Regions from separate parts of the Shewanella sp. WE21 genome, predicted to be linked through region 4. Evidence: predicted binding sites of a transcription regulator. Region 4 holds the regulator's gene; each other region holds the start of a gene.
The links. Region 4 encodes sigma-54, which starts transcription at its own class of promoters, with help from an activator protein. Its sites were predicted from a motif close to GTTGGCACGNNNNTNGNNT; they were not measured.

Region 1 (7,834 bases), 800 kb from region 4:
GGAGGGCAAAAACGCTGAGGTTTAAAATGCAAACATCAATTGAAAGATACTGTGGATTATCGATAAGTAAACTTGGTACATCTCCCATACCGACACCGTAGACGGTTACGTGAGTTGCATCTGCAGGTAATGTACTGATAAAGAGCCGTGCTTCGGCGATGCGGTTATGACGACTACTGAGCTGAATACCATTGACACTGATAGTTTGATTGCGACCGTTGACAAGGCGGGCATCTAATTCATTGATGGTTTGGCTTTTGACCGCAGCGGCTACTATAGGCCAACGCTTAACGATAATATTGAGATTAGACGCAAATAGCTCGGTCATTCCGTTTCTCCGGAAGATTTCTGGGAGTTTGATATCACCAAGGTCACTATCTGGTCTCTCCACAGGGACTCGAACCCCGATCGGCCGCTTAGGAGGCGGCTGCTCTATCCTGTTGAGCTATGAAGAGACGACAGTGATTATACTGGTTTTATCTTTGATTAAAAGGCTTATGATTTAGTTGCTTAAATCTTAAGCGCTATGTCGTTTATCTGTACATTGTAGGCGGCATTTTGGTCTACAAGTACTGCGGTGGCGCTTTCTTCGCTTACTTGCTCAATTTTTACCGTTGCACGACTTTTGCTCGCGACGGCGCGCATTTCATTGAGTCTATCGGGTAAGTTTTGTTGTAATACTACTTGGAATTTATCACCGACACGAATGCCATGTTTACGGCCTAGATTTAATATAATCCTGTCTGCTTGTCGGCTAACGACTTGGCCAAGTAATGGCCTGCAATTAAGTGTGCTGTCTAAATCTCGGGTAGCTTGCAATATTAATTGAGTAATACTTTTTCCATAGGAGGAACGCCAGAATCTATTACTGTTGGGAGCAATGATAGCCTGTTCTTCAAATTCCCATGGGGCCGATGTGCTGTAGCTTTTGCTCCAGACCTCTTCGCCACTGATCCCATGATAGAGGCTGAGTTTGAATTGAAATTGCCTTAGCGGAGCTTCATCCCAAAATCCTAAGAAGGTGGGTTGTACAGGCTCTATCGATATATCAATGATCTGCGGTTGAAGAATATATTGGCTGTCGGTAATTTCACTGAGCCAGCTTGGAAGTCGATAACCGCGAATATCCACTAGGTCTTGTTCAATATCGAGTCGCTCGTTAGCATGGATGTGACTAAAGCCAGTTGAAGAGTAATCTTCTATAGTGTTCCCTAACGCCTCTGAAATGACCTCTTCAAAGCCTGAAAGTTGTCCATATCTAAGCTGAGAACGATCTTTTATTTGTGTTTGAGGTATTAAAATAGCGGCCTTTAATTGGCCATTAGGACACTGTTGTGTTGGATCATCATTTAGATCGAGGCGTAGGGATACATATATTTTATTTCCCTGAATTTGTTCACTTACGAGTTGGATGTTTATGGCTTGGGCGTTGCGATTTATCGCAAAGTTATTTTGTGTGAGGTTACCATTAGAGGTTTGTTGCTCGCTGGATATTTGAATACCTGTGCTTAATGTCGCATAGCTAACAGCTTGATTAATTGCTTCTTCCCTTGCTTGAGCTGTATTACCATTGATAATAGTTGCTTCTCCGCTGGCTTCTATCCATTCGGCTCTGGTGGGCAAAGAAAGTAGTAAAAGGCTCAAAATGATGAGCGAAGCTGAACCTGTTATGTGCATCAATTCAATCCTTATCGCTAAGCTAATGGCGATATTACCAATCGAGCCAGTTTTCTGACTCTTAATCTAATATGGCAATAAAGCAAATTTCGTGCCTGAGTATGAGAACTTTTGATAAAGTTTCCATTGTTACAGTCGATATACTGCGTAATAGAAGAATATTGTCGGACTGAGGTTAATATTGGTCCGAAGATTGCTGGTTTTTGTTACTCATTAAAAATTTGAAGCTTAGAAAGTGAGTCATTTGACTGGCAATGCACCCATAGATGAGGTAAATCCAATGCTAAAGCGTGTGATTATTCCCTTAACATTGATAATGTTAGGTGGATGTGTAGCTAAACCAGTTACGCCGCCCAAACCGAGTTTAGTGGATGGCAATGGGTTGCCGCCAACGGCAGTGATTAACCATTTAGCACAGCGAATAGTGACTGAGCTCGTTAAGCAAAATGATGCTTTGCGTGCTGATCAACCTATCGTAATTGCAACACCAGTATTAGTGGGCGATTTGAATGGCACTAATGCGTTAGCGCAACAGTTACAGCAAGGATTAATGACATCGCTCCATAGCTTTCAGTTTAATGTGGTGGATTTAAACTTAGCTGATGGCTTGAGAGTAACATCTGACGGGGATTTTATTTTGACGCGAGATTGGCAAAAATTGTCGAAAGATCTTCCTGTTGAGCATCTTGTCGTTTCGACTATGAGCGTAGTAACCAATGGTATGGCGATCAATACTCGGATTGTGAACATTAGTAACAATCGCGTGGTATCGGCATCTCAAACTTTTGTGACTCAAAAAGAGTTGGCAAACTACATGCAGCCTTCGGAGCAAATTGTGTCACAAAATGGCATCTTATATCGTCAGGCGAGTCCAGGCATGAATGAAGTGCGTGTCTTAGGAGATGGAAAATGAAACGCTACCTTTTAGTTATTGTGGCGCTAATGCTAACTGGCTGCGCTGCTAAAGATAGATATGTGCAATGGGAAGATGTGCCGCCGCCGAGTTTTCCTAAGTTAACGGCTATAGGATATGCGCCCTTAGCGACTCAACCGGCTAAAGAGCAATCACAAAGAGTGTTGATGGCTATGCAGGCATCAAAAATTGTGGCTTATCGTGAATTAGCGGAACAAGTTTATGGGCAGAAAATAACGGCAAATAGCAGTGTCAGTGATTGGATGTTGACGGACGATAATGTCAAAGCGTCAGTTTCTGGCGTGATCCGCGGCGCACGAGTCGTTAAGAGTTATCCAGCAGGCGAGCATTATGTCACTGAGTTAGAACTTGATTTTTCACAGGTTTGGGCGCTTTATCAACAACAGAACCGTCCACAACGAGTGAAGGAAGTGACGTATTTCTAGCGTTATTGAATGTATGTTCAACAGCATGTATTGAGCCGCGTATTAACGCGGCTTTTCTTTTTGTACAAGACATTAAGATCTAATCAGAGCTTAGAAAAGGGAATGCTAAGTGGGAGTGATGCGCTTGTTAGGCCTTTAAATCATTGCCTAAACTTGAGATAGTCGAGGTCTTGCCTTTATCGTTATAGGTGAGGCTGGAGGCGTTTCTGCTGGCTTGTAAAGCTTGAGCAAAGCGATTTAAACTCGCTAAATTCATCTCAATTAAACTGGCATTTTGTTCGTTTAATTCTTTGCATTCAGTCAATGCGTCTTTGATCTCGGCCATTTTATGTACGAGTTCGACTTGCTGAGTGAGTAGCGATTTATCACTGTGTTTTGCCAGAATATCATCATTATTCTTTAGTTCTTTCAGACATTGCGATTTTTCGTTAGCAAGGGAAAGCAGTAAATCGGCGTTTTGGTCAACCAAAGCGCCTTTTTCCTTGAGTATGATTTGCTTAAGAACAGCCAAATGGGCGTGTTGTAGATCTACCAGTTTAGCTATTTCAGTCATAGTTACTCTTTATTTAAGTCATTAAGTTCGGCTTCAAAACTTGCAATATTGGCAGCCAACTTTTCAGGGTCAATTTTATAGCGACCTTCGGCAATAGCTTGTTTGATTTCGGCTACTTTCTTTTGATCAACTTCAGGAAGGCTAGCCATTTTAGTCTGAGCTCCTTGAAGTTGTTGTGCCTGGGCCGTAATGACCACTGAATCGCTTCTCTGTGGTGTTGTCGATTTTGCAGCAACTTGAGCAGATTGATCGCTGCTCGTTTTCGTTGCGCCTGAACGAACTTGCGCAGTCGTTGCAGTATTGAGTTTGCTAATATCAATTGCCATTTTAGGCTCCAGCGTCGTGTGTACGGGATTTCTTAACTGGGGTATCGGCAGCTTACAAAAAAGCTTTAGATTATTTTACATTCTTACTTCAACTTCGCCAATGCCTGTGACTATAGCATCTAGTTCTTTGTTTGAACTGCTATTTTTGACTCTGATCCGATCACCTTTATTGCCATCTTGTAGGGCTTCGCCCACTGTTTTGAGCTCGAATGAGCCTGAACGAACGTAGATAGATACCGAATCATTTTTACAAACGAAGCATAAGTTGTTGCTTAATATTGGATTATCTTTTGCTACTCGTCGTTTTACTCGCACGCCAGCCAATTTACTCGGGTCATCGAATTCGGCACCTCTCAAGCTATTTTGTTCAATGTAACGGACTTCTACTTGACTAGGAGAGATGAGTTCGCCTGGTGCTAAGATTTCGGTTGAGACAACAACGGGGAATAAGATATCCACCCGAACCGAGATATAGATTTGCCAAGGGTAAGCTAAGTCTTGTGTATCGCAGCTGACTTTTAAGGTGTTATTACGGCTAATTTCCCTATCGCTAGCCAGTTCTACTTTCATTGGAGATGAACATTGTGACGGCAGCATTCTTGCGTCAACCATCTGTGGCGAAATATTTACTTTGGCATTTTCTGGAACGGATATTTTTTCTGAAATAAGCGCTTTAGCTAATTCTGAGATTGCCGATACGGTGGGGACAATAGGCTCTGCACTCGCAAAAGCGGGCATGAAGAGGGTGAAAAGACTAAAAAAACAGACTAAATTTACTTTCATAATGAAGAGACTAGCTTGTAACGCCAGAATGCACCTATACTTTTATTAAGTTCGAAGCTGACCACTGTAATAATAATTTGCATCACTGTCAGAAGATTGACTCAGTTTCGACTATGTTTATCGATAGATAAGACGTAAGCAATTAATATGCCTATACTCAACTGAGTTATAGGGCCGAACATAAACAGAACAACAAGGCAGAGTTATGTCGAGTATTCTTGATTCAGTCAACAAACGAACCCAGCTCGTTGGACAAAACCGTTTAGAATTACTGCTTTTTAAATTAAACGGTCGTCAACGGTTTGGGATTAACGTGTTTAAGGTGAAAGAAGTACTGCAGTGTCCACCACTGACCACTTTGCCTAAACTTAATCCTTATGTGAAGGGTGTTGCTCATATTCGTGGAACAACCATTTCAGTGATTGATTTGAGTGCGGCAACAGGGGGAAAACCTTTAGCGAGCACTGAAAACTGTTTCATCATTATTTCTGAATATAACCGCAGTGTTCAAGGCTTCTTGGTCAGTTCTGTTGAGCGGATCATCAACATGAATTGGGAAGCGATTATGCCTCCGCCGCAAGGTGCTGGCCGTTATTCTTATCTGACAGCTGTGACTGAAATTGAAGGTGAATTAGTTGAAATTCTCGATGTGGAAAAAATCTTAGATGAGATTTCACCAGTTAAAACGGCTATCAGTGAAGAAGCCAATGAAAAACTGACCCTCGACAGAACTCAGCATTATCATATTATGGTTATTGATGATTCTGCCGTGGCGCGTAAACAAATTATTCGTTCACTCGAGTCATTGAATTTACAAATTGATACCGCAAAAGATGGTCGCGAAGCATTAGACAAGCTTAAAGAGATCGCCAAAGAGATGGATAATGTGGCCGATGAGATCCCCCTCATAATCTCTGATATTGAGATGCCTGAAATGGATGGCTACACCCTGACCGCTGAAATCCGAGATGATCCTAAGCTTAAGCATATTAAAGTGGTACTGCATACTTCGTTAAGTGGTGTATTCAATCAGGCAATGGTTCAAAAAGTGGGGGCTAATGACTTTATCGCTAAGTTTAATCCCGACGAACTGGCTGCTGCTGTGAATAAGCATTTAAGTTTGTAATTGCTGTAGGTTAGTACCTAGATACGCTTTACGCTATAATCTCGACTTTATAACATGATGGTTTCGCACTGATTTTGGTGCTTGCTATAGGATTTAGGATGTGAATGTGCCAAATAAATCACTCGCTGAGGCTGAATATAATCAATTTAGGTTGTTCTTAGAGCAACACAGCGGCATCGTACTGGGTGAAAATAAGCAATATCTTGTGCGCAGTCGTCTTGCTCCTTTGATGGGCAAATATAACCTGCCATCCTTATCTGATGTGGTTAAGCATTCGATGAAGCCTACTGAGCGTGCGCTCAGAGCTGAAGTGATCGATGCTATGACGACTAATGAAACCCTTTGGTTCCGTGATCGTTATCCATTTGAGTTGTTGAATAATGTCCTACTACCTGAATACAGTCGTCTGGGGCGTCCGCTTAAAATTTGGTCTGCGGCTTGCTCGTCTGGCCAAGAGCCATACTCATTGGCTATGACTATTCTTGAGTATCAACAGAAGAAGCCTGGTGCCCTGGCTGGTAGTGCTTCGATTCAAGCAACGGATTTATCTCCTTCCATGTTGGAACGTTGCAAAAATGCCGAGTACGATAGTTTGGCATTAGCGCGTGGTTTATCTGAAGAACGTAAGCGTCAGTTTTTTGATGCATTACCTTCAGGCAATATGAAGTTAAAGGACAATGTGAAGCGGTTGGTGAACTTTAGAGCGCATAATTTACTCGAGAGTTATAGTCTGCTTGGCAAGTTCGACATTATCTTTTGCCGCAATGTGCTGATTTATTTTGCACCAGAGGCAAAGGCAAAAATTTTGCGGCAATTCGCTGCCGCTCTCAATCCCAAAGGGATTTTATTTCTCGGTGCATCAGAATCTATCGCTGGTTTAACGGACGAGTTTGATATGGTTCGTTGTAACCCTGGCATTTATTACCAAAAAAAGACTTAACTCAGCCGCTCTAAAGAAAATTACCGACAATTGTCGGTAATTTTTTACTCATCGCTTGTTCATCCTTGTTGTTATTCTCAAAATTTTCCTGATGTTGGCACATGAATTGCTTTGTTTTCGTGAGAACACGAGGAGGCAATTTTATGGCGATCAATTTTGATAATGCACTGGGTGTGCATCAATACACTCTCGGTATTAGAGCGCAGCGGGCTGAAGTTATTTCAAGCAATATCGCTAACGCGGATACGCCACATTACAAAGCCCGCGATGTTGATTTTTCTGCGGCAATGCAGGCCGCTCGAGGCCAACAGCTGCAGCGAAATAGTCTTGAAATGCAAGAGCCAGATAAGCATTTTGGGCTTGCGGAGTTGACTGGGCAATTTGTTAAGTTCCGTGTGCCAAATCAACCCGATACCGGTGATGGTAATACTGTTGATATCCAACAGGAACAATCGGCATTCATGCAAAATGCACTTGAATATCAAATGTCGCTAGGTTTTTTAGATAGTAAGTTTAGTGGCATGAAGAAAGCGTTGAGAGGGGATTAATCATGAGTTTATTTAGCATATTTGATGTTGCTGGCTCGGGAATGTCTGCTCAATCGGTCAGGCTAAACACCACCGCGAGCAACATAGCTAACGCGGATTCCGTCTCGAGTAGTGTAGATAAGACCTATCGTTCCCGTCATCCCATTTTTGAAGCCGAAATGGCTAAAGCCCAAAGTCAGCAACAAGCTTCTCAAGGCGTTGCGGTAAAAGGCATTGTAGAAAGTGATAAACCACTACTGAAAGAATATTCGCCCGATCATCCAATGGCGGATGCGGACGGCTTTATTTATAAACCGAATGTTAATGTCATGGAAGAAATGGCAGATATGATTTCTGCTTCGCGCTCATATCAAATGAATGTTCAAGTCGCTGAAGCAGCTAAGTCTATGCTGCAACAAACACTTGGGATGGGTAAATAACATGTGTTACTTAGGAGGTAAGCTGTGAGCCTCATTAATCAAATTAACCAAGCGTCGGCGCAGACGGCTCAAAATAAGAGTCAGCCAAATGCCGTTACGACGA
Region 2 (7,834 bases), 1.6 Mb from region 4:
CCAGTGACGGGTTTTGCCAATAAGCCAAATGATATCCCAGATCTCATCAATATGGTGGGCGGCGCTCCGTTAGTCATTAAATTACTCGAAGGCACTCAAGGGATTGGTGTCGTACTCGCTGAAACTAAAACGGCTGCTGAGAGCGTGATTGAAGCATTCTTGGGGCTCAAAGCGAATATCTTAGTACAGGAATACATTAAAGAATCCAATGGTAGTGATATTCGTTGTTTTGTTGTCGGTGACAAGGTTGTTGCTTCGATGAAGCGTCAAGGCCCCGAGGGTGATTTTCGCTCAAATCTGCATTTAGGGGGTTGTGGTGAGGTGGTAAAAATCACCTCTGTTGAGCGTAAAATGGCTATTGCCGCTGTGAAGGCGATGGGATTGGTTGTCGCGGGAGTCGATATTTTACGTTCTAACCGTGGCCCACTGATCCTTGAGGTTAATTCGGCGCCTGGCATTGAAGGGATTGAGCAAACAACAGGGATTTCAGTGACTGAGCCCATTGTTGAGTATATCGAGAAAATGGTTGCGGCCCGTAAAACAAACCGGTCAATTATTGCCTAATAGGTGATAGTGATAAAACGACGCCACTTTTTAAGGTGGCGTTTTGTTATGCTTAGAGCCTATAGATCAAAACTGTAGGAATATCCGAGTACTAGTTTGGCATCATCATCGGTGAGATCGGTATCAGAGACCATAAATGACACTGTGCCTATACTGGTATCAGCGCTGAGAGTCACGTTATAGTCGGCATAATTATCTTCGCCAAACCAAGATTGGACGACATCACCGTTTGAGTAACCATAGTGCACTGATAAACTCAGCTTTTCAGTGAGAGGAACGGATACCGTCGCGGCAAGATAACTGAGATCTTTATTATCTAAAGGATCGGCGGCCAGATCGTCACCGGCATTGATGACTTGGGAGTAAGCCAGTTCGAGCCATTTCCACGTGACAGCAGCATGGAGCTCACCAAAATCAATACTGCCCGGCGCGTCTGGATAGGCGTAGTAGAGATAGCCAAAGTCGTAGCTGATGTCTTCGGTAATACTGCCGCCATAACCCGCATATAGATCAAGCTCGTAGCTAGTATCATCACCAAAATCCACATTCGATGCCCAAGTTCCCGCATAAAATCCAGAATCGTGGCTGTAGTCAAGGCCACCTTGGATTGCGACCGCATCTTTAGTTTGGGTCGCACCGCGCCATAGATAATTAGAGGTACCGCCAATGTTGCCTGATACGGCTGCAAAGGCGTTGCCTGCCAGTAACATTCCCGTCGATAAGGCCAAAACGCTGTACAGTGATTTCTTCATGCTCATCCCCTCGATTGACTTATTTATCGATTCACCATTGGCACACTCAAAGTCAGCTGTGGTCATTAGTGCATCTTGGTTTTTTTCTAAGGAAGGATTTGCTAATCACATGCCACTATTACAATGCCATGTAAAACAAGGTATTAGAACTCGTAATGTTAATGAAATGTTTTTACTTGCCAGTTTGTGGGGCAGAGGCGCACTTTTGTTGTGCAAAAAACATTCAGTACTTCACTGGGATTGGGCAAAAAAAAACGCCTCACAATGGAGGCGTTGTATTGAATTTTATAACTTAGTTTACGCTGTCACGTAGGGTTTTACCTGCTTTAAACTTAGGCACTGTCGCTTCAGCAATTTGAATTTCTTTACCCGTTTGTGGGTTACGGCCAGTGCGAGCGGCACGAGTCGCTGTTTCAAAAGAACCGAAACCTACGATGGAGATTTTGTCACCATTTTTCATTGATTCGGTAATAGCTGCTTCAAAAGACTTCAATGCGCGTGCTGCTTCTACTTTCGTTAGATCGGCATTTTCTGCAATTTTGGCGATTAGTTCAGTTTTGTTCATTTTTATTGTCTCTTCTTTCCGTAGATTTATTTGAAATAAGCGTGCCTAACATGCCATAAGGTTTAGCACTTGGAAAGCCTTTTGCGTCTAGCGTGCAGCAGGATGTTCAGTAAAGCGCAGAATATTTACTCAGTTCGTGATTTAAGTTTTATTCTGGTTTTATTCTTCTAACAGTTGATAGAGTAATTTTTTAACAAGTTTGGGTTCAAAGGGTTTGTCACATAAGGCATTTACACCCGCTTGGGACACATTGCTGAGGTGGGTATCGTTGGCTTCGGAAGACACCATCAAGATGGGAATGTGTGATTGTTGGCTTTCATTGCGGATAAATTGTGTCAAAGCTAGCCCATCTACACTCGGCATATTGTAATCAGTGATCACTAAGTCGAACATATTGTGTTTCATTAACGCTATGGCTTGCGCGCCATCCTCGGCCTCGGTAATTAGCTTCATCCCTAAGTTACCAATCGTGCGTTTAATGACGTTTCTTGCCATACGGCTATCATCGACCACTAATACACGCACATCTTGTACATCGAAATTACTCAGGTCGAGTTCATCGTGGCTGAGTAAATCAATCGTGGCATTCAATGCTGTGCCTAAATGGTCGGCACTGAAGGGTTTAGGTAGAATCGCTACTACACCCGATTGGCGGAATATTTCAAGTTGCTCACGGCGGCACTCACTCGAGACCAGCATAAATTGGATATCTTTGCAGTCAGCGTTGGCCCTTAAGTAGCCCAAGAGATCGATGGCAGTGCCATCATCGAAATGCATGGCGCTCGCAATAAGGTCAGGTTTATGGCGAGCAATAATATCTTTAGCGGCTTCTATGTTTTCTGCGGTTTGAATGCTGAGAATGCCTTCTTGTTGTAAGCGCTGAATAATAATTCGACGCTGTGTCTCTGAAGGTTCTACTAAAAGAATGGAAAGTTCACTGGGCGATAAATGGCTCATAGTCTACTTCAAGTTAAGAGTCGTAAGTATTTTACTGGGTCGCTAAGCTACGCTATTGATAACAGCTTAGCAACAAAGTCCATTACTGAGTTTGGCGGGTCAAATAGTGTCTCGTGACCTTAGAAAATGCGATCCAATACTGCACGAGTAAAATAACAATAATGCTCACTGTGAGTGGCAACATAGGAATGTTGTGGCCAGAAACAACTACTTTTACATCCTCAGGGGTAATGCGATAGGCAATAATTGCTGTAATCCCCAGTGCCGAGAATCCTAAGGTTTGCATGCCAATATAAATCTTCAACACTAAGCTAGACCACGGCGCCCGTATGAGTATGCCAACGAGCACGGGGAGGACACCTAGGGTGAATACATCAAGGGATTGAGTCATCACAGTACGCCAAAGTGCAGCAATGCTGAAGAGGCAATATAACGTGATCAGTAGTATAAGACGTTTAGGCATAGATTGAAGTGCACACCAGTAGCAAAGAAGATGAGCAAGTGTAGGAAATGCCCTAATCCGAGTCCAGTATAACCGTAATATCGTGTAGAATATGCCTTTTTGCTAGAGGCTCTAATAGGTGACGTTTATGACAGAAGTTGAGTTTTGGGGTTTAGTCACGCGAACGGAAGCGGCGCAATCACAGGAGTCTTTGACTCAAGCACTGAAGCAGAAACTTGCCGAATTGAGTAATGAAGAGTTAAAAGCTTTCGATAAAATCTTTGGTCAGCAGATGCGCCGTAGTTATCTGTGGTCTGTTTGGGGGGCGGCTTACATTATTACGGGCTGTGATTCTGAATATGCTTTTGCCGAGTTTAGGTGTTTTTTGATTTCACTCGGTAAAGAAATTTTCGAAGGTGTGGTTAATCAGCCTGACACCCTAGCACGTTTAGCCGCTTGGCCAGAGCGAGATGCCTATGCTTACCCTTTTGTAGATGAATACGACCTTATCGCAGGGCAATTATACGAAGATAGAACCAGTGAGGAACTGCCCTTTATGCCATCGGGCAAGGCGACGCCCGCGGGTAAAAAATTTAGCACTAAGCCCAAGGATTTAAAGCGGCAATACCCTGAGCTGAGTGCCCGTTTTCCATTTTAGTCTTGGCAATACCTTATGAGCGTAAGCAAGCGTTGGTAGTGACATCGAAGGTCATGCCGTATTTAGGGCAGATGTCGCTCATAAACTCATGTTCTTGCGCGGTTAATTGTTGACTAAAATCTTGCTTAAGCTGCTCTGTCATTTGATGTTCAGCCGCATTTTGCATCTGAGCCAATTTGCTCAAATGAGTGTTAACTGCCTGTTGCTGGCTGATGGTCAATGGCGCAGCTTGGCTTGAAATACTTGCGCTAGTTCCGATTGTCAGCAGTGCCAATAAAGCGAGTTTTCGTGAATATGGGTTGAATAGATAAGCCGTTTTTAGGTTCATAGGTAAGCTCCAAGTTAAAAATTACGTTTAACACGTTAGTTCTAAATCGTGCATCCTTAGATGGTAAAGAAAACGAGTTGTACTGTGAGGAGTGGAGTTTATTGTATAAATATTGAACCTATGCTGAATGGTTAGTTAGTGCTCATTCTTCATTTCTTCGCATTGAAATCCTTGCTTACGAGTATCGAACTGGCACATAGATCCACATTCCCAAGGCACATTGTCGTAGAAGGCAGATTGTTCGCGTGCAAAATCGCGGCAAGTATTATAGCTGTCAAAGTTATCGGTTTTTTTATATTTTCCTGAATCATAGCCATGGTTGTAGATAAAGGCTGACCAAGTTTTAGGGCCAGTATTTTTGTCACTCGGGGAGATAAACCAAATCGCACTTACGACGCAGGTAAACAGGATAAGAATGAACACAGGTACAACAGGGAATTTCATTTTTTATTAAGTGGGCAATGTAAACAATAGCGGAAGGATAACGCTTTTTTTGTCGTTATGCGCGTGAAATGTTCACAAATTGATAACTATGCACTTACTTGGTGCAATTTCGATACAAAAAGATACGTATCGGTTGTGATGGTTAAATAATATTTACTTAATTATACAAAAGCTTACGACACATTTGCTGTACTTATATCAGTTTTGCGTTAAGCTCTAGTTCAGGTTAGATTTTGTACTGTGGTTCTCAGAAAGTTATCTAGGCCTTGGAGGCAAACATGAAAATTCAGTCCCTTTTACTCGCAGGTGTATTAAGTTGCAGTGCGGCTTGGGCGGCCGATGAAGCGCCTGTGGATCCCGTCACCGAAGATGGTGTGGTTAAAATTGTTTGGCAAAGTCCTAAAGATTATCGCGATATAAAATCATCAGGGGAGCTCCAATCCCGTTATGAGAAGCGCTTATTTGAGACCTTAACTGAAAACATCAATAAAGAAGCCGCAAAGATTTTAAAACCAAATCAAAAGCTTGAAATGACCATTACCGATGTTGATCTTGCGGGTGATATGCGTCCAACATTTGGTGCGACCGCCAATGATTTACGCATTATCAAAGACATTTATCCGCCACGTATGACTTTTTCTTATCAAGTCTTAGAAAATGATAAAGTGATTATCGCGGGCGATGAAAAACTGTCGGATATGGGGTTTATGGGGGGGATCCAATCTTTAAATGATAAACCTTTTATGTATGAAACCAAAATGTTAACCGAGTGGTTAAAGAAGACGATTGCACCACAACTTTAATGACTCATATCGGGCGGTAATGCTGAGGATTTAAGCTGTTTAGCTATGCCGTTAGTGCCTGAGTGTCGATAATTAGATGATTTTCTAACAGGTAAAATCCATTATTTGCGGATTTTGCCTGTTTTTTTGCCCTAGCGCTTAAGGTCGATAGACTATGTTCATGGGCGTTAAAGGTGAGTGCGGGTGGTAAAATGCCTACACACAGACTGATCAATTGATGGTAACAGGCTTCACCTTTTCTATCGTCGGCGAGCATTTCCTGGGCCAGCCAGTGATCTGCGCTATAAAACAAATGCTTATGGGTTTCAAAATCCGCTAGAATTCGCTGGCAACGGCTGATCATATGCTCACAGGTGCTGATAATTACAAAGTCATCGCCGCCGACATGGCCGACAAAACAATTGTCGCTTTTATACTTCAGTAACAGATTCGCCACTTCACAAATCACTTCATCGCCACGGCAAAATCCATAAATATCGTTATAGGGCTTAAAGTTACACAAATCAAAATAGGCTAGATAAAAATGTTTCTTTTGGATCTTAAGGCGTTTTAATTCCTCTTGAATGGGCACATTGCCCGGCAAGTCTGTCAGAGGATTCGCATGGCGGGCCATCTTAATTCTGTGCTCTGTGATCCTTTGCAGTAAATCTTTGGTGTGACCTATGCCGAGTAGTTTACCACGGCGAAGGATAATGAACTGTTGCGCGACCGTATTAGCACTCTCTGAGGTCAGTAATTGACTTACGGTGGATAACGGTTCGTTGGCCTCAATCTGGATGACTTGCGGGTCCATCACTTCACTCACAGCATGATTTTCATGTAAGGCGCGACCATAGGGTGTGCTGAAGAGTTCAAGTAAGGTCGCGCGGCTGATAATACCGAGTGGCAACAGGTTATCTACCACTACAACCGCCTGTAATGCAGGTTGCGAGATAAAGGTGTCACTTAAAAATTTGAGTTTAAGTGTGGGCACTACGGTTATGGCACTCGTGCACAGGCTCTCGGCCGATTCGCTGTATCTAGGTTGAATTTGAGTATTGCTTGGCACTAAGGTCGCTTTCATCGCACGGCAGGGGAGCACTTCTGGACGACCGAGTAAGTAGCCTTGGCAATAGACGATACCCAGTTGTTTGAGTACGGCTAATTCCTCTTGCGTTTCAATTCCTTCGGCTATCACTTTGCAGGTTAAACTTTGGCATAACTCCACAATCGAGCGGACAAATTCCTGTTTGACGGGAGTCGAATCAATCTGATGGATAAAGTGACGGTCGATTTTGACATAGTCAGGTGACAATTCTGACCAGAGTCTCAGACCCGAATAACCTGCACCTAAGTCATCGATCGCCGTTAAAAAACCTTGGCTACGATAGTGATTCAAGCAGGATTTGAGTAAATCGATATCATCGGCGGGGTATTGCTCTGACAGTTCAATCACAACCTGTGATGGCGCTATGCCGAGTTGTTGCAGCAGTTGTAAGGTCATGCCCTTGGGGTGGGCGGGATCTAATAATGCCTTGGGCGAGATATTTATAAACAGCTTGCCTTGAAACTGGCGCAACTTAAATTGCTCGAGTGAAATACGGCGACAAAGGGTTTCTAGCTCGCTTAATTTACCTTGATGTTCGGCGGTCTGAAATAGCGGGACTGGGGAGTATAACGGGCTGTGTTCAGGGCCACGGCTTAACGCCTCAAAACCATGAATTTTATGTTCTAATATATTGAAAATTGGCTGAAATAAGGGACTGATTGCAGCTTTAGAGATTATTTTATCGAGCTCTTTAGCCAGATCTAAACTTGTCATTACGTCAGCCCCTTCGTCTATGTGAGCGGAGTCTATGACTTAGAAATGACAAAATGATGACAGTTTTGGGGAAGCTTAGTGCTATCTATCTGTGTTGGTGGGCTTGATTAGATATGCTATGGAAAGAGCTGAAATCTAAGATGAGTTTCAGCTCCTAATCTCGGTTTAGCTTTGCTTCTTAAAGGCCTGCAACGTTTGCAGTAATGCGCCTAACTGACGCACATAGGTTTCGAGTTCTTTAGGATCGAGCGTTTGATGTTCTTCCATGCGAGTTAAGTCATCGACCAACTCTTGCACATAGGGCAGAAAGCGATTACTCGAAGCGATAAAACCTTGTTCTGCCGTGAATATGCTGGTGAAGTTTCCATGGCCAGCTTTCTTTAGCTCATCTAACTTAGCGTCGGCGTCTATGGCTTGGCGATAGGCGATTTGAAGATTTTCTTTCAGTTGCTCTATAACCTTGGTATGTGGCATAACAGCGTCTCATTGCAAAATTTGCAGGAATTATAAGGGGCAAAGG
Region 3 (7,834 bases), 1.2 Mb from region 4:
ACCATTTGGTCAGTGTAACCACGACGGGATTTACGGGCGGTCAGGTTACTAAAAATCACTTGTGTATTATCGGGATATTGACGACGGTGATCGACTTTGTAGCCATCAATGGCAGTAACGGGATTCAAGTACATAATATTTTCCTTAATGATTCATATAACTCAAAACAGCATGACAATGACAGAACTCGCTCGAAATATGTGTGGGGACACCTAAACTATCGGTACAAAATAATCTGTCTATGCCCGCCTCGCGCAGTACCAACTCGCTGGCCTTATCTTCATAATGTGACACGATCAAAATAACGCTTTGTGCACCCTTTTGCTTTAATTTGATGGCAAGTTCAATAAAGGTTCTGCCACCCGCGCAAATATCGTCAACGATTAAGCAGGTTTTACCCGATAAGTCATCACAGAACACTTCGGTAGCGATAATATGGCCATTGACCACATCACGATGTTTATCGGCCCTGATTACCGGCATTCCCTGTAACGCTTTAGCTAAGCCGAATACTTTCTTATTCGCCCCCGCATCGGGCGAGACTAACACTAGCTCACCCGATAATTGGGCAGTGATAGCGGCGACAAAGCTGTGATTGTCTATAACCTGAACTCGGTCTAACAATGCGGCGGTGACATCGCTGTGAGGGTCAAAAACGGTGACCGAAGCATATTGCTGCTGATTAATTAGGCTAGCATAGACTTTTACCGACAAGGCCTCACCGGCATTACACACTCTATCTTGGCGAGCACCCGGCATATAAGGCAGTAACAGATCAATTTGCTCTGCACCACTGCGACACAATGCATCAGTTAACAACAAGAGCTGCATGATGGAATGATCACCACGATAACCGAAGAAAACTGTGACGCGTTTCGCTGGAGGAACCAGTAGTTGAACATGGTTCTCCCCCGCACCAAATTGAAATAAACGGTAGTGAGTCTCATCGCTAGCTGCGGGTAACCGATAAAAATCGGCTTGCGAACGTTGAGCGTGAGAAGCATCTTGAGACGTTTGAATACGTTGAGACATAGTAACCTCCTGTCTGTGGCAAGATTGCCGAAATTGACGGCGCCCTTGTTGTCTACATGAACAATAGTGTCTTAAAGACATTATTATGTAAAGTCGATTTTTAGACTATTTCAGACGCCGCAACCTAAAATGTTATGCTTAAATGTCATATAGTGTCTTTTAGACACTATTGATAGGCGCGACAACTAAGAAGCCACAATATGGGTATCGAGTAATACAAGAACCGGAGACATTAGGGCAAAATCAGTAATTAAACAGCCTTTACTGATTCAAAGTCACCATGAATAAGACATAAGCAGTCGCCGTTACTCATATTGAGCAAGGCGAATATCTGGCCTAAATCCACATTCACTGTAATCAACATTCTAAATTTCTTAAGAAACGATACGATGCGGTATTGGGTTTCAAGCGGTATAAATTAGCAGGACGACCACGTTCGGTGCGCTTTAATCCCGTATCGATCAATAAATCAGCCTGTTCAACCCGCCGACGAAAAGATTTACCTTGGATAGGCTTGCCCAGTAAAACCTCATGTACATGCTGCAGTTCTGGCAAGGTAAAAGGTTCAGACAGTGCAAATCCTGGCACTAAAGAATATAAGGCTTTTTGTGTTAAGCGTTCCCGCGCTTGCTCAATTAACTGCAGATGATCAAACGCCAAGGGCATCTGCAACACATCTGCTAATGGCCACCACTTAACATCACTCACTGAATCAATCTGAATTTGGCAAGCTTGATAACTCATCAAGGCGGTATAACACACAGTCACAGACCAGCCTCTTACATCGCGACTACGATTACCCACAGTGCATAGCTGCTCAATATAAGGTGGCACTACTGCGGTTTTCTCATGCAGTTTACGTAATACAGTTTGCTCAAGGGATTGATCGCAATTTTCATCGATAAACCCTCCAGGTAATCCCCATAAACCTAAAAATGGATGATTTGAGCGTTGTACTAGGAGTACTTTAAGCTGCTGATCATGGTAGGTAAACAATACGGCATCCACTGTCAGTAGCTGAGCCTTGAAAGCCTTAGGATCGTAATTGGCAAGATATTCCGCTTCAGTCATGAGTATTCCCCATCATTCAATGTCATAAGCTTAACTTAGGCATGACACAGCTTCAAACACATTATGTCTTAGCGTCACTAAGTAAATATCTGGCACCGTGGGCATAGCTACTTTGGCCAAATTTACGCTGATAACGCGGCAACATGGTCTCGTTCCCCAATAATCCGCCTTGATGCAAATACATCACATGACCTGGTTCACTACGTTGTAAATAATCTTCAAGCACAATAAAACCTAAGGGATCGTAGAGTAATTCAAACTGCACGCCTGAGGCGCAGACCCGCTGCCACATGGCATAAAATTCGGGATAAAGTTTACCAAAATGATATTTCTTGCCGACATTAACAATCTGTGGATGCTCACTGGTATTGGAATTAAGTAAGGAAAATTGCAAGCGCAAATAATCATCGCCACCGACAACAGCACAAGTCACGACGCGAATATCCGTTTGCTGACGGATAAAATACTGATTTAAAAATAACGCAGTCGTTCCCGTCCCCGATGGTAAAAACACCGTTAAATCAACCAATCCATTCGCATTCGCAAACAGTACTATCTCTTGCGCCAATCTATTAACCCCGTATTCGGCGTAAGCACAGCGACCACCCTCTGGGATAAAAAGCGCCGTCGGCTCATTCACGAGTACTTGAGCCTCGATATAATCTGGGCAACTCAGTCGCACATCGCCCACTTGCGCAGTAGGGTCAGGCCTAGCATTAAGATTTGACAAAACGTGAGGCTCAGATTGCGACTGAGTGCACGCCTGCTTTTGTGCTATTAACACACTTAAATCGATAATATTAGCGCCATTCGCTAAAGCGGCAGCGTAATTGCCCGTAGGATGTTTAACCACTTGACTGGCAATATGATCTACATAAAAATCACATTGCCAGCCTTTCATCTTCGCTAATGTTGACAATGAATACAGTGAGTTAGCCAATGGCGAGCCGTGACCTATCACCTTGCTGATGCCTGCAAACTCATGATCTAAAAAATAGCCGAATTTGCGAGCTTTATTGCCACTAAACGCCGGATGCAGTAAATCATCACGTTTTAGGAATATGTCTCTGCCAGCAAAGGCAAATGTATCGACAGGGGAATTTGCAAACATCAAGCAACTCAAACGATTAAATTCTCTGGTTTTTAAACCAGTTAAGGGAAGGCTAGTGTAACTCCGCCCTTCCTGTTACGCCCTTAAGAAATTATCAATTTGGCGAAAAACTAGTGAAAATGACACATGAATCTCGAATACATATAATTAACCAATTGATTATGAACAATTTAAATAGTTGGCATAGTTATCGCTTAGACATTGACATATATTCAATTTATCGAAGCTAACGATAAAGGCTAACAGGGTAAACATAAGGAGCTTTCAATGGCTGTATTACGCTTAATATTCAACATCGCTTGGTTTGTACTCGGCGGATTTGTGATGGGACTCGCTTGGTGGCTCGCAGGTATCCTGTGTTTTATCAGTATCATTGGTATTCCCTTCGGCCGCGCCTGTTTTGTTATCGGCGAAATGACCTTTTGGCCCTTCGGCCAAGAACAAATGAACCGTCGCCACTTAACTGGACGTGAAGACTTGGGCACAGGTGCACTAGGCATGGTAGGAAATATCATTTGGTTCTTACTGTTTGGGATCTGGTTAGCCATAGGGCATTTGGTCCACGCCTTCGCTTGTTTTGTGACGATTATAGGTATTCCCTTTGGGATACAGCATCTTAAGTTGGCTTTACTCAGCCTCACACCGATAGGCCAAACCGTAGTGGCTAAAGCTTAATAAGACTATGCGTTAACTGCGCTATTCATTCTCGATTATTTGGTTTCAAGAGTGGATAGCGCTTTGTCATCCCATACAGCAAATATCGCTTCGTTTAAGGCTATTTCTTCCTCCAATAAATCGTTGCAATCATATTGAGTATTGGCAGGCTCGCTATCCGCAGAAAACTGCACTTGCGGCTTAGTCGCCCCCACAATGTCCAACAGATAATGCGCCAGTTTTGCGGGTGCATCTATAGCGGCATCGTGACCACAATACGCGAGTACAATCAAATCGGTGTCAAAATGCCGTGCTAACGCCTTACTCGATGCCATACTCACCAGCGCATCACGGTCACCGCAGAGTACAGTTATCGGCACTTCCACAGTCAATGGACATTGGTATTGAAAAGCCGCCCAAAGTTGTCGCCATACATTGCGTCGACTTGGTGTGGTATCGCGGCGAAACTCACTCCACTTGACAATTAAATCTCGATCTCGCCGATGACGAAAACTGGTTAAACGCACTATAGTCGACTCGATTGGATGTAAAGCGTTACCCCGAGCCCGCATGAAAAAAGCCTTCAATGCATTCAGCGGGTTAAATCTTTGATACCAAGACGATAAATTCGCCGCACTGCTGTTTAATACAAAGACATGCCTTATCTGCCAAGGTCGCTGGCATGCCATTTCCAGCGCCAACATACCGCCCATAGACAAGCCGAGGAGATAAATAGTCTCCCCTTCCTGTGCCTGCTCATCCAATTGCTGCCACACGGCATGGGCATAATCGGCAATCTTAAGCGGACTTAATTCGTGGGATAGCGTCCCATTGCCCGGAAGATCCGGTGTCAGCACTCGCAATCCCTTTTGTCGCAGACGCTGATCGAAACCATTCCAATGGCGCTGATCACGCATTAATCCCCTTAATAACACCCAAGTTGTCATGACTGAGACTCCCGATACCAATAATGCCGTGCGCACTCTGTCAGCTCAGTCAAACGTTCAGGTGTTAACTGCTCTAACGATTGGGCATAGGCCGCTTCCATCATAAATTGCATGAGTACTGTATGCCTGCGTAAAATCCTATGGTGACGATGTGTTTTTTGTGGATTAAAAAAGCCAGCAAAATTAAATATTTGTCTAGGATTCTTCTTTATCCATGCCCAAGATCCCATCTCTAATGTCAAAGGTAAAAATGGCACCTGAGCAGAAGGATCAGCCACTTGGTGCTGGCGATAGAGATAATCCCAAATATCACCATGAGTGCGATAAAACTGGCTCTGCGGCGCCAACCGATAATGGCCGTGATGGGGATAACTCTGTTCAAATAATTGTTTTAGATGAAAAATATAATTGGCATTTTCGAAGGCGGTACGGGTATGGGCGTAGGGGAACCAGATATGATCACTCAAGCCAAATCCCGAGTGGGCATCGAGCGAAATCAAACTTGTGCTGCGACTCAACAGTTGTTGTACATAGGCAACTAAACCCGCAGTTTCCAGCTCCATTCCCCCAATACCGCGATACCAGGGCAGCCGTGACGATATACGCTGTCCTCCCACCATAAAGGACACTTTTTCACGGGATTCTATCGGAGCGTTACGCATCAAATCCACTTGATTACCATTGCCCCGCGTTCCCATGAATAACCCAACAGGATTCACTACAGGTACAAAAGCTAACCGCAGGCCCGTTAACATCTGTTGTAGGTGTTTATCCCAAACAAGCCGCTGCAATAAACTGTTTAACAATGCCAAAATAACTTGAGATCCAATACGCTCAACCCCATGCACGCCCCCCACAAAGAGTACTGTCGGACAAGGCGTATCTGTACCACCTAACTCAACACTGTAAAGGGGGAAATGCTCTTGGCGGAATGGAATGTCGGCAAGGATCTGATAATCTAACTCAAGATGATGAGTATCAATGAGTTGCTGCAGCGTATCTAACTCAAATGGAAGCTCAAAAGGAAGTTTCTTCATGTCACCTTAATCAATAAAATGAGAGAACAACTCATGCCGTTAAAGTGATACTAATAGTGAACAAAGACAAAATGATGACAAACTGCATATCAGAAGTGACTGTACGGGGAAATAAGCGGAAAAATAACGAGTAAAACAAAGAATAAACTATCCTAAAACCCTACATTAGTCTTCACGATAAAGTAGCTCTCCAATGATGGTTTCTACGTCAACCTGCGCTAAACCTTGGTCAACAATATCTCGCCAACGCCGTCCCTCTTCTGTATTACGAAACGCGATATAGAGCTGCTTATTCGCCAGAATTTGCCGATTGATTTGCAACTTTGTCGCCAGCGGCTGTAAGGGCTTTTGCTTGAGTAAATAGTGCAGAACGTTGACATCAATCACCGCGGCATCAATCCGACCCGCGGCAACTTTTTTAACATTATGCTCATCCGAAGTCACAGCTTCAGTCTGCTGAACACCGGAAACGATCATGCGATCTAAGGCCTGAGTATTCACATAATCTTTCACCACACCTAAGGTATAGCGATTAAGATCTTCAATATAATTCCAACTTACTGGATGGGACTTTTGCTCCACCAGCCCCAATGGACTTTCGCCAATCGGTTTTGAAAAGATAAACTTTTCAGTTTCTACATAGTATTCAGGAAAATAACCTATGTAGTCAGAGTTCGGCATAGTCGTAAGTTTGACAGCACGGCTCCACGGATAGAAATCCACGTCTAATTGATGTCCCATAACGTTCAGCGCCGCCCGAACTACGGCAATACTGGCACCCTGCTCCGTTAATTGCTCTCCTGAATAAGGCGGCCAAAGTAAAGAAGTGAGCATTAAGGTATCCGCTTTAGCTACGCTCAATCCCATAAAGGAAAGACAATACACAAGGAGCATTGAACGCCATCGAACCATTTAGTACTCCTTTGCCTGCATGGATTTACGACTACATCATCGACAACTTAACGCTTTCGTTTTTATCTGCCGAGATTTTATGACTGGTTAGATTTTATGACTAGTTTTAGTATAGCCATCAAGCCACAGCGGGGAAGTGAAGTTTTATTACAATTAGAATAATGATATTAGCAGCGAAAGCTAACTCAAAGTGCAGCTTGGCTTGATGGTATGACTCGCCGACTTTTTCGTGAGCCAATTAGCTTGTTCGTTTATCTGCTAACCGAAATAGCTAGATAGAATAAAATTCAAGCCGCATTACGCGGCTTGGAAGTCAAATATCAATAGTATTAATCAACTCAAAGCCAAATGACTTAAGCATTAATATCTTCATATAACTCTTGATACATCAGCTCGCGCATTTTGAATTTCTGAATTTTTCCCGTCACTGTCATTGGATACTGATCCACAAACTTGATATAACGCGGCACTTTAAAGTAGGCGAACTTCTCGGTGAGAAAATGACGAATATCAGCCTCTGTAATCGCGGCTCCTGATCGGACTTTGATCCAAGCACACACTTCCTCGCCGTATTTATCGCTTTGAACGCCAAAGACAGCCGCATCCTGTACATCTTTATGGGTGTAAAGTTTCTCTTCAATCTCACGGGGATAAATATTCTCGCCGCCACGAATAATCATATCTTTAATGCGCCCCACAATTTGCACATAACCTTGCTCATCCATTTGGCCAATATCGCCCGAATGTAGCCAGCCTTGACTGTCTATGGTTGCCGCCGTTTTCTCAGGATCATTCCAATAACACTGCATAATGCAATAACCACGACTACAAACTTCGCCGGGTTGATTAATTGGCAGCACTTCGCCAAATTCATCGACAATTTTCACTTCGGTATGGGGTAAAGCACGGCCAACGGTGAGAACGCGTTTCTCTACGGGTGAGTCGATTTCAGTAATGTGATTGAGCGGACTGCATTCGGTCTGACCATAGCCAATCAGCACTTCCTTCATATACATCAGGTTTTGTACTCGGCGCATCACTTCTTCAGGACAAGTTGCCCCCGCCATCAC
Region 4 (7,834 bases):
ATTAATTGTTATCGATAAAGATCGCCATCCTATCGGCGCTCTTAACATGCTAGACATGGTTAAAGCAGGAGTCATTTAATGCCACAGCAAGGATTTTACGGCCCAATCAGTGATGATGTGTGGCAACGCGCGCAAAAGATTAAACTGTTGATTTGTGACGTCGATGGGGTGTTTTCCGACGGCCGTATTTACTTGAGCAATAGTGGCGAAGAGCTCAAAGCCTTCCATACCCGTGACGGTTATGGCGTGCGCTCACTCCTCACCAGCGGCTTCAACCTCGCCGTGATCACAGGACGTCAATCCAAAATCGTTGAAAACCGTATGACAGCCCTTGGTGTTACCCATATTTACCAAGGCGTAGACAATAAGTTCGAGCCCTATGAAGCATTGCTCGCACTTTATGGTGTCACCCCAGAAGAAGTGGCTTATATCGGTGATGATATTGTCGATCTCCCCGTGATGAATGTCGTCGGTTTAGCGGTCAGTGTTGCTGACGGCCACCCCTATGTACGCCAACACGCCCATTTTGTGACTACGCTCAATGGTGGCCACGGTGCACTGCGTGAACTCACAGATCTGTTACTCCTAAGTCAAAATAAATTCACTTCGGCCCATGGAATGAGTATATGAGTCGTGTGACACTCGCGATTATCGCTTTTTTTGGAACCGCACTAGCGCTTTACTGGCAGGTCCAGAACAAACACAGCGGTGATTCCGATAACAGAGTAAAAGATCAAAATACCCCAGATTTCATCGTTGAAGATCTGCGCAGTGTTGAGTTCAATGAGCAAGGACTAGTGAATAGCCGTGTGACGGCGAAACACATGGAACATTATGATTCAACGAATCAAACTTTCTTTACTCAACCTGTTTATCTTGTTTATCCAGACCAAGGTAAAGCACAATGGCAGCTCAGGGCAGATCAGGGCAAGCTAAACAAGGAAACTGGCAAGGTTGTATTAGAAAATAATGTTATTATCGATGCCATTAGCCCAGAAGAACCGATTCAGACCTTGTCCACCAGTTATCTGGAACTCGATCTCAACACTATGATAATGACCTCTGACCGTACCATTTACGTCACAGGGAAAGATTTTAATATTCAAGGCCAAGGCCTTTATGCCGACCTCAACGCGCAAGAAGTGCAATTGACCAGTCAGGTAGTAGGAACATATGAAGCAAAATAACGTATTACTTGCCAGCCTAATGCTAATTATGAGCATGAGTGCTTTCGCGAAAGTCGGCGACTTAAAGCAAGAAGTCAAAATTAAAGCTGTGAGCCAAACTGCGGATATCAAAAACAACCAGATCATCTTCTTTGGTCCAGTTGAAGTTACCCAAGGCTCAATAAAAATCCAAGCAAATGAACTGCGTGCATTTTCCGCTGAAGGTGAAAATAGCAAAACTTTGGTCGCCACAGGCAACCCTGCTACGTATAGCCAGATATTAGACGATGGTCGCCCAGCATCGGCAAGCGCGAAAGAAATTCGTTACGATATGGCAAGCCGCACCTTAACACTGAAAGGTATGGCGTCATTAGATCAAGCGGGTAGCCAAGTTACAGGTAATTTAATCCGCTATAACATGATTCAACAGAAATTGATGGCCGAGAGTACTGGCAGTGGTGACGATCGCGTGATCACTATTATTCAGCCTGAAAACTATCAAGATGATGCTAAATCAGACGCTCCGGCGGATAAACCTGTAAAAAAGCAGGACTCTAAATGACCCAAATCACCTTAAGAGCACAAAATCTGGCGAAAAGTTACAAGAGTCGCCAAGTGGTTAAAGACGTCAGTCTGACGGTAAAAACCGGTCAAGTCGTTGGCCTACTCGGTCCAAACGGTGCAGGTAAAACCACGACTTTTTACATGGTTGTCGGGCTAGTGAAGAGCGATAAGGGACATATCTTTATCGACGATGATGATTTAACCGCAGATCCTATGCATCTGCGTGCCCGCAAAGGCATAGGTTACTTACCGCAGGAAGCCAGTATCTTTCGTAAGCTAACTGTTCATGACAACATCATGGCAGTACTGCAAACTCGTAAAGAACTTAAAAACGAAGAACGAGAAGAAGAACTAGAACATCTGCTCGAAGAGTTTCATATCACCCACATCCGTGACAGCCAAGGCATGTCATTGTCGGGTGGCGAACGTCGTCGCGTCGAAATTGCGCGAGCTTTAGCCGCTAATCCTAAGTTCATTTTGCTCGATGAACCGTTTGCCGGCGTCGATCCTATTTCGGTTATCGACATCAAGAAGATTATCGAACAACTCAAAAGTCGCGGCCTTGGCGTACTGATCACAGACCATAATGTCCGCGAGACATTAGATGTATGTGAACATGCTTATATTGTGAGTCACGGAAACCTGATTGCCGAAGGAACTCCTGCAGAGATCTTAGACAATCAGCAAGTTAGGGCTGTGTACTTAGGTGAACAATTCAGGCTATAGTTAATCGAGCGAAGCCAATGGAGGCAATTTATACCGCCATTGGGCTTCACTCAAGATAATAATAAGCGACCTCATCCAACAATAATAACGTAGGGATCAGCGGTAACATGAAAGCGTCACTCCAGCTCAAACTGGGTCAACAGTTAACCATGACGCCACAATTACAACAGGCCATACGTCTGTTGCAACTGTCGTCATTAGAACTGCAGCAAGAGATCCAGCAAGCATTAGATTCTAATCCCCTTCTCGAGCTGGAAGAGGATCAATTCGACGCCACTAAAACCCCTGTAAACCAAACGCTATCCGATACGGATTTCAGTGAATCTAGCACTCTGCCACCAGAAAAAGACAGCTCCACCATAGACACGGCAGAGTCGCTAACCAAAGAATCCATGCCCGATGAGCTCCCCATGGACACCACATGGGATGAAGTGTTTACCGCCTCCCCAAACTCAGGCCCCGGCGGCAGTCGTGAAGACGATATGCCCTTCCAAGGCGAGACCAGTGAAGGTTTGTACGAACACTTAGAATGGCAAAAAAACCTCACGCCGTTTTCTGAAACCGATTTAGCCATTGCCACCGCCATTATTGATGCCATCGACGATCAGGGCTATCTCACCCAAAGCACTGAAGAAATTCTCGAAGCCATGGGCAATCCTGAAGTTGAGCTTGACGAAGTCGAAGCCGTACTCAAGCGTATTCAGCATTTTGATCCCATAGGCGTTGCCGCCCGCGATTTAAGTGAATGCCTGTTGATCCAACTGTCGCATTTCGCCGCTGATACTCCCAACCTAGAAAACGCCCGCATGCTGATCAAAGATCATTTAGATCTGATCGCCGCCCGAGACTTTAGGTTGTTGATGCGTAAGACTAAATTAAAAGAAGATGAATTAAGGGATGGTATAGCACTCATCCAAACCCTCAATCCTCGCCCAGGTTTGTTGATCACGCCCAATAATGACGAATACGTTATCCCAGATGTGTCTGTGTCGAAGAAAAATGGCCGCTGGGTCGTTGAGCTTAATCCTGACTGCATGCCAAAAATCAATGTAAATCAACATTATGCTTCTATGGCACGCAGTACCAAAAACCAAGCCGATAGCCAATTTATTCGCGGCCATCTGCAAGAGGCTAAATGGTTTATTAAGAGCTTAGAAAGTCGTAACGATACTTTGCTTAAAGTTGCTAATTGCATAGTGCAATATCAGCAGGGTTTCTTTGAGTACGGTGAAGAAGCCATGAAGCCTATGGTGCTTAACGATATTGCCGAAGCGGTAGAAATGCATGAGTCCACCATCTCACGGGTCACAACTCAAAAATACATGCATACCCCTAAGGGACTTTTTGAACTAAAATACTTCTTCTCTAGCCACGTCGGTACTGACGATGGTGGTGAGTGCTCATCCACAGCAATCAGAGCCTTTATAAAGAAACTGGTGGCAGCGGAAAACCAGAAAAAACCATTAAGCGATAGTAAGATGGCACAACTTCTGGCAGAACAAGGGATCAACGTAGCCCGCAGAACCATTGCGAAGTACCGAGAGGCTATGCTTATTCCACCTTCTAATCAGCGTAAAAGTTTATAACCTACAGTGGATATCGGAGGACGTTTCTATGCAAATAAACCTAAGTGGGCACCATATCGAAATTACCGAATCGTTACGTGCATATGTAGAAGAAAAGTTTTCAAAACTTGAACGCCATTTCGAACAGATCAATAATGTGCACGTTGTGCTCAATGTTGAGAAAATGCAACAGATTGCCGAAGCGAGAATAAACCTCATAGGTGGTGAAGTTTTTGCTACTTCAGAGCATGCTGACATGTATGCCGCTATAGACGCCCTGATTGACAAGCTTGACCGTCAGGTTATTAAACACAAAGAGAAGTTAACAAAACACTAATAATGGAACTTTGTACCATACTGCGGCCGGAGTGCACTACCTGCGCCACTCCGGGCAGCAAGAAAAAGGTACTGGAACTCATCAGCGACTTAGTCGCTGCCCAGTACCCGACCCTCTCATCTCAAGAGATATTCGAAAGCCTAGTGGCGCGCGAAAAGATGGGGAGCACAGGTATAGGTAACGGCATCGCCATTCCACATGGTCGACTAGCCGATATAGATCAGCCCATTGCCATACTAATTAAGTGTGAAGAGCCGATAGCATTTGATGCTATCGATAAGCAACCTGTTGATATTTTATTTGCACTACTGGTGCCTGCAGACCAATGTCAGCAGCACTTAAGTACTTTGTCTTGCATGGCCGAAAAGCTGAGCGACAAGCAAATATTAAAGCAATTACGCAAGACGCATGATGAAACGGAACTCTATCAGGTAATCACTGGATGAAACTGGTCATAGTGTCGGGCCGCTCAGGCTCAGGCAAATCTGTCGCCCTTAGGGTACTCGAAGATCTCGGCTATTATTGTGTCGATAACCTTCCCTTGCCATTGATTGGCAGTTTGCTTGAGCAACTCAAAGGCAGTAACGATCTCGTCGCCATCAGTGTCGACGTGCGTAACATGCCTGAGCAGGATAAGGTCTTAGTGAAACAACTCGCTAGCCTACCACCAGATACTGAGTTAACGAGCTTCTTCCTTAACTCCAGCGATAAAATTCTGCTCAAGCGTTACAGCGAAACCCGCCGTTTGCATCCTTTGTCGAAGAGCCGAGTCTCTTTGCAAGAAGCGATAAAGCTGGAGGGGAAACTGCTCGAGCCTATGTCAAAACTGGTCGATCACTACATAGATACGTCGAATTTGAATATCTATGATTTAAGCGACCAAGTCAGACAAATTCTCCTTGGTAGTGTCGATAAAGAACTCGTGATCAACTTCGAGTCCTTTGGCTTTAAGCACGGAATGCCCACCGAAGCCGACTTTATGTTCGATGTGCGCTTCCTGCCCAATCCCCACTGGGAGCTGGCGCTGCGGCCATTAACTGGCTTAGATGAACCCGTAGCTGAGTTCTTAAATCGCCAACCACTGGTCAATAAGTTCATCTGGCAAATCGAAAATTTACTGGAGACTTGGCTGCCGCACCTCGAGCGTAACAATCGCAGTTATTTAACTGTGGCCATTGGCTGCACAGGTGGACAGCACAGATCGGTTTACGTCGCAGAGCAATTGGCAAAACGCTTTAGTAACGGTAAACATAAAGTTTATGCCCGTCATCGAGAGCTCAATAATGCCAAAGCTTGAACGTCAGATAACCATCTGTAATAAGCTCGGTTTACATGCCCGTGCCGCCACTAAGTTGGTGGTACTGGCTTCCGAGTTTGATGCGACCATCACCTTAATCCAAGGTGATAAACAAGCATCGGCCGCCAGTGTGCTTGGCTTGCTGATGCTTGAAACTGGCATGGGTAAAACCATCAAGCTTATCGCCGAAGGCCCAGATGCAGAGCCGGCTCTCGATGCCATTTGTGCCTTAATCGACGCTAAGTTTGACGAAGCCTGTTAGTTTCACTTCACACTAAGCACTTCATCGTTAGTTTCACTTCATGTCTAGTTTAAAAAACTTGCCATTCAGACATGGCAAAACATTTGTCGCTCGACGATACAAGCTACTGGCGATTACACTAGCGGTCATTGCGCAAACCTTAACCTTACCTTAGCCGCCTAAATCTATGTCATCGACTGACGCTTAGTCACCGCTAAATCCTAGCCCAACACTAAGATCTCAAACCAATTTGCCGCACAATGGAGGACAAATGCCCGTAGATAATTCAGAAAACGATCACACCGGACATAGTCTTGACCAGTTAAACCAAGCGCTTAGCAGCGGCATGTTCGTACACGTGCGCAATATGCTGCAAAAAATGGCCGCCTCAGATATCGCGCTGATCTTAGAATCATCACCGCCAAGTGCCAGACAAGTACTGTGGCAGCTCATCGATCAGGAACAAATAGGCGACATACTCGATGAGTTGAGTGAAGAACTCAAAGACCCACTGATCCGCAGCATGAGCCCTGAGCGAGTCGCGAAAGCGACAGCAAGCATGGACACCGACGATCTCGCCTATATTCTGCGAAGTCTTCCCGACGCCGTTTACAAACAAGTGTTGCAGTCGATGACGGAGCAAAATCGCCTGAGGGTAGAACAAGCCCTATCTTATCCAGATGAGACCGCCGGCAGCTTGATGAATACGGATACAGTCACCTTAAGACCCGATGTGAATATCGATGTGGTGCTGCGCTATCTTCGGCAAAGGGGCAACCTACCCGACACCACAGATACCTTATATGTGGTCGACAAACAGGACAAAGTCCTTGGCGGTGTTAGGCTGGCAGATCTGCTGACTTGCGCGCCAAGCACCACAATTCGCAATATCATGGATCCCAATATTCAAAGTATTCCGGTGAGCATGTCCGACAGCGAAGTCGCGCAGAAATTCGAACGCAATGACTGGGTATCGGCACCTGTCGTCGACAGTGATGGTAAGCTACTCGGGCGTATCACAATCGATGACGTAGTCGATGTTATCCGCGAAGATGCTGAACATTCCATGATGGGTATGGCGGGGATGGACGGAGATGAAGATACCTTTGGTCCAGTGCTAAAAAGTACCCTACGTCGCTCACTCTGGCTCACGATTAACTTATTCGCCGCCCTGCTCGCCTCGTCGGTCAGCAATATGTTTGAAGGCACTATTGAGCAATTTGCCACTATCGCCATCCTAATGACGATTGTCCCTAGCATGGGCGGTGTTGCCGGTAATCAGACCTTAGCGCTCGTGATCCGCGGTATTGCTTTAGGACATATAGGCCAAAGCAACGCCCGCTGGCTTATCGGTAAAGAGCTATCTATTGGTTTTCTCAATGGCTTGATGTGGTCTATTTTAGTCTTTGTCGCCGTGTGGCTATGGAAGGATGATATGGCACTGGCGGGATTAATTGGTAGCGCCATGCTGATCAACATGACAGTAGCTGGGCTTGCAGGTGCGAGTATTCCATTGATTTTAAAACGACTTAAAATCGATCCTGCCCTCGCTGGCGGTATGGTGCTCACCACAGTCACTGACGTGGTTGGCCTGTTCGCCTTCCTCGGGTTAGCGACGCTCTACCTGATGAACTAACGCTTTAACAGTTTGAGCTAATAACAAAAACGGCACCTCAAAGGTGCCGTTTTTTATCCCGCAGGAAAACTAAAGAAGGCTATTTTGCCGGAGGTTGGAAACCATAACTGCTCAAAATCGCTTGGCCTTTGGTCGATAGAATAAACTCAGCTAACGGCTTAGCGACAGTATTAGCGCCTTGTAAAACCAGTAAACCATAGTCGGCACCCACGGCGAGTTCCTGCGGTAAGTCGATGATTTGTAAACTCGGCACTTCTTTTTTAGCCAGCACAGCATTAGTGCAATAGGTTAAAAAGATATCC

Region 1: the regulator sigma-54 is predicted to act here: its motif matches at 4,835-4,853, upstream of flgA (flagellar basal body P-ring formation chaperone FlgA).
Region 2: the regulator sigma-54 is predicted to act here: its motif matches at 1,415-1,433, upstream of CKQ84_RS04830 (TorF family putative porin).
Region 3: the regulator sigma-54 is predicted to act here: its motif matches at 3,392-3,410, upstream of CKQ84_RS17340 (YccF domain-containing protein).

What each region holds. Positions count from the first base shown of each region.
Region 1 is NZ_CP023019.1:3,469,051-3,476,884, forward strand. It holds gene CKQ84_RS15290 (motility associated factor glycosyltransferase family protein) at 1-328, opposite strand, end outside; tRNA gene CKQ84_RS15295 (tRNA-Arg) at 380-455, opposite strand; gene CKQ84_RS15300 (flagellar assembly protein FlgT) at 511-1,677, opposite strand; gene CKQ84_RS15305 (FlgO family outer membrane protein) at 1,958-2,590, shown strand; gene CKQ84_RS15310 (LPP20 family lipoprotein) at 2,587-3,036, shown strand; gene CKQ84_RS15315 (flagella synthesis protein FlgN) at 3,164-3,589, opposite strand; gene flgM (flagellar biosynthesis anti-sigma factor FlgM) at 3,592-3,915, opposite strand; gene flgA (flagellar basal body P-ring formation chaperone FlgA) at 3,991-4,698, opposite strand; gene CKQ84_RS15330 (chemotaxis protein CheV) at 4,904-5,824, shown strand; gene CKQ84_RS15335 (protein-glutamate O-methyltransferase CheR) at 5,925-6,764, shown strand; gene flgB (flagellar basal body rod protein FlgB) at 6,908-7,312, shown strand; gene flgC (flagellar basal body rod protein FlgC) at 7,315-7,731, shown strand; gene flgD (flagellar hook assembly protein FlgD) at 7,756-7,834, shown strand, end outside.
Region 2 is NZ_CP023019.1:1,117,404-1,125,237, reverse strand. It holds gene rimK (30S ribosomal protein S6--L-glutamate ligase) at 1-564, shown strand, start outside; gene CKQ84_RS04830 (TorF family putative porin) at 624-1,316, opposite strand; gene CKQ84_RS04820 (HU family DNA-binding protein) at 1,609-1,881, opposite strand; gene CKQ84_RS04815 (response regulator) at 2,041-2,838, opposite strand; gene CKQ84_RS04810 (hypothetical protein) at 2,921-3,301, opposite strand; gene CKQ84_RS04805 (DUF4240 domain-containing protein) at 3,429-3,938, shown strand; gene CKQ84_RS04800 (hypothetical protein) at 3,952-4,266, opposite strand; gene CKQ84_RS04795 (hypothetical protein) at 4,402-4,710, opposite strand; gene CKQ84_RS04790 (DUF3016 domain-containing protein) at 4,989-5,513, shown strand; gene CKQ84_RS04785 (GGDEF domain-containing protein) at 5,557-7,314, opposite strand; gene CKQ84_RS04780 (prephenate dehydrogenase) at 7,480-7,788, opposite strand.
Region 3 is NZ_CP023019.1:3,904,295-3,912,128, reverse strand. It holds gene CKQ84_RS17360 (nicotinate phosphoribosyltransferase) at 1-134, opposite strand, end outside; gene prs (ribose-phosphate diphosphokinase) at 145-1,032, opposite strand; gene CKQ84_RS17350 (NUDIX domain-containing protein) at 1,390-2,103, opposite strand; gene CKQ84_RS17345 (pyridoxal-phosphate dependent enzyme) at 2,165-3,214, opposite strand; gene CKQ84_RS17340 (YccF domain-containing protein) at 3,482-3,889, shown strand; gene CKQ84_RS17335 (alpha/beta fold hydrolase) at 3,925-4,815, opposite strand; gene CKQ84_RS17330 (M14 family metallopeptidase) at 4,812-5,852, opposite strand; gene CKQ84_RS17325 (ABC transporter substrate-binding protein) at 6,018-6,764, opposite strand; gene CKQ84_RS17320 (AMP-binding protein) at 7,118-7,834, opposite strand, start outside.
Region 4 is NZ_CP023019.1:2,668,307-2,676,140, reverse strand. It holds gene CKQ84_RS11625 (KpsF/GutQ family sugar-phosphate isomerase) at 1-79, shown strand, start outside; gene kdsC (3-deoxy-manno-octulosonate-8-phosphatase KdsC) at 79-630, shown strand; gene lptC (LPS export ABC transporter periplasmic protein LptC) at 627-1,187, shown strand; gene lptA (lipopolysaccharide transport periplasmic protein LptA) at 1,174-1,728, shown strand; gene lptB (LPS export ABC transporter ATP-binding protein) at 1,725-2,456, shown strand; gene CKQ84_RS11600 (RNA polymerase factor sigma-54) at 2,564-4,042, shown strand; gene hpf (ribosome hibernation promoting factor) at 4,071-4,358, shown strand; gene ptsN (PTS IIA-like nitrogen regulatory protein PtsN) at 4,361-4,804, shown strand; gene rapZ (RNase adapter RapZ) at 4,801-5,655, shown strand; gene CKQ84_RS11580 (HPr family phosphocarrier protein) at 5,642-5,917, shown strand; gene mgtE (magnesium transporter) at 6,168-7,532, shown strand; gene CKQ84_RS11570 (molybdate ABC transporter substrate-binding protein) at 7,612-7,834, opposite strand, start outside.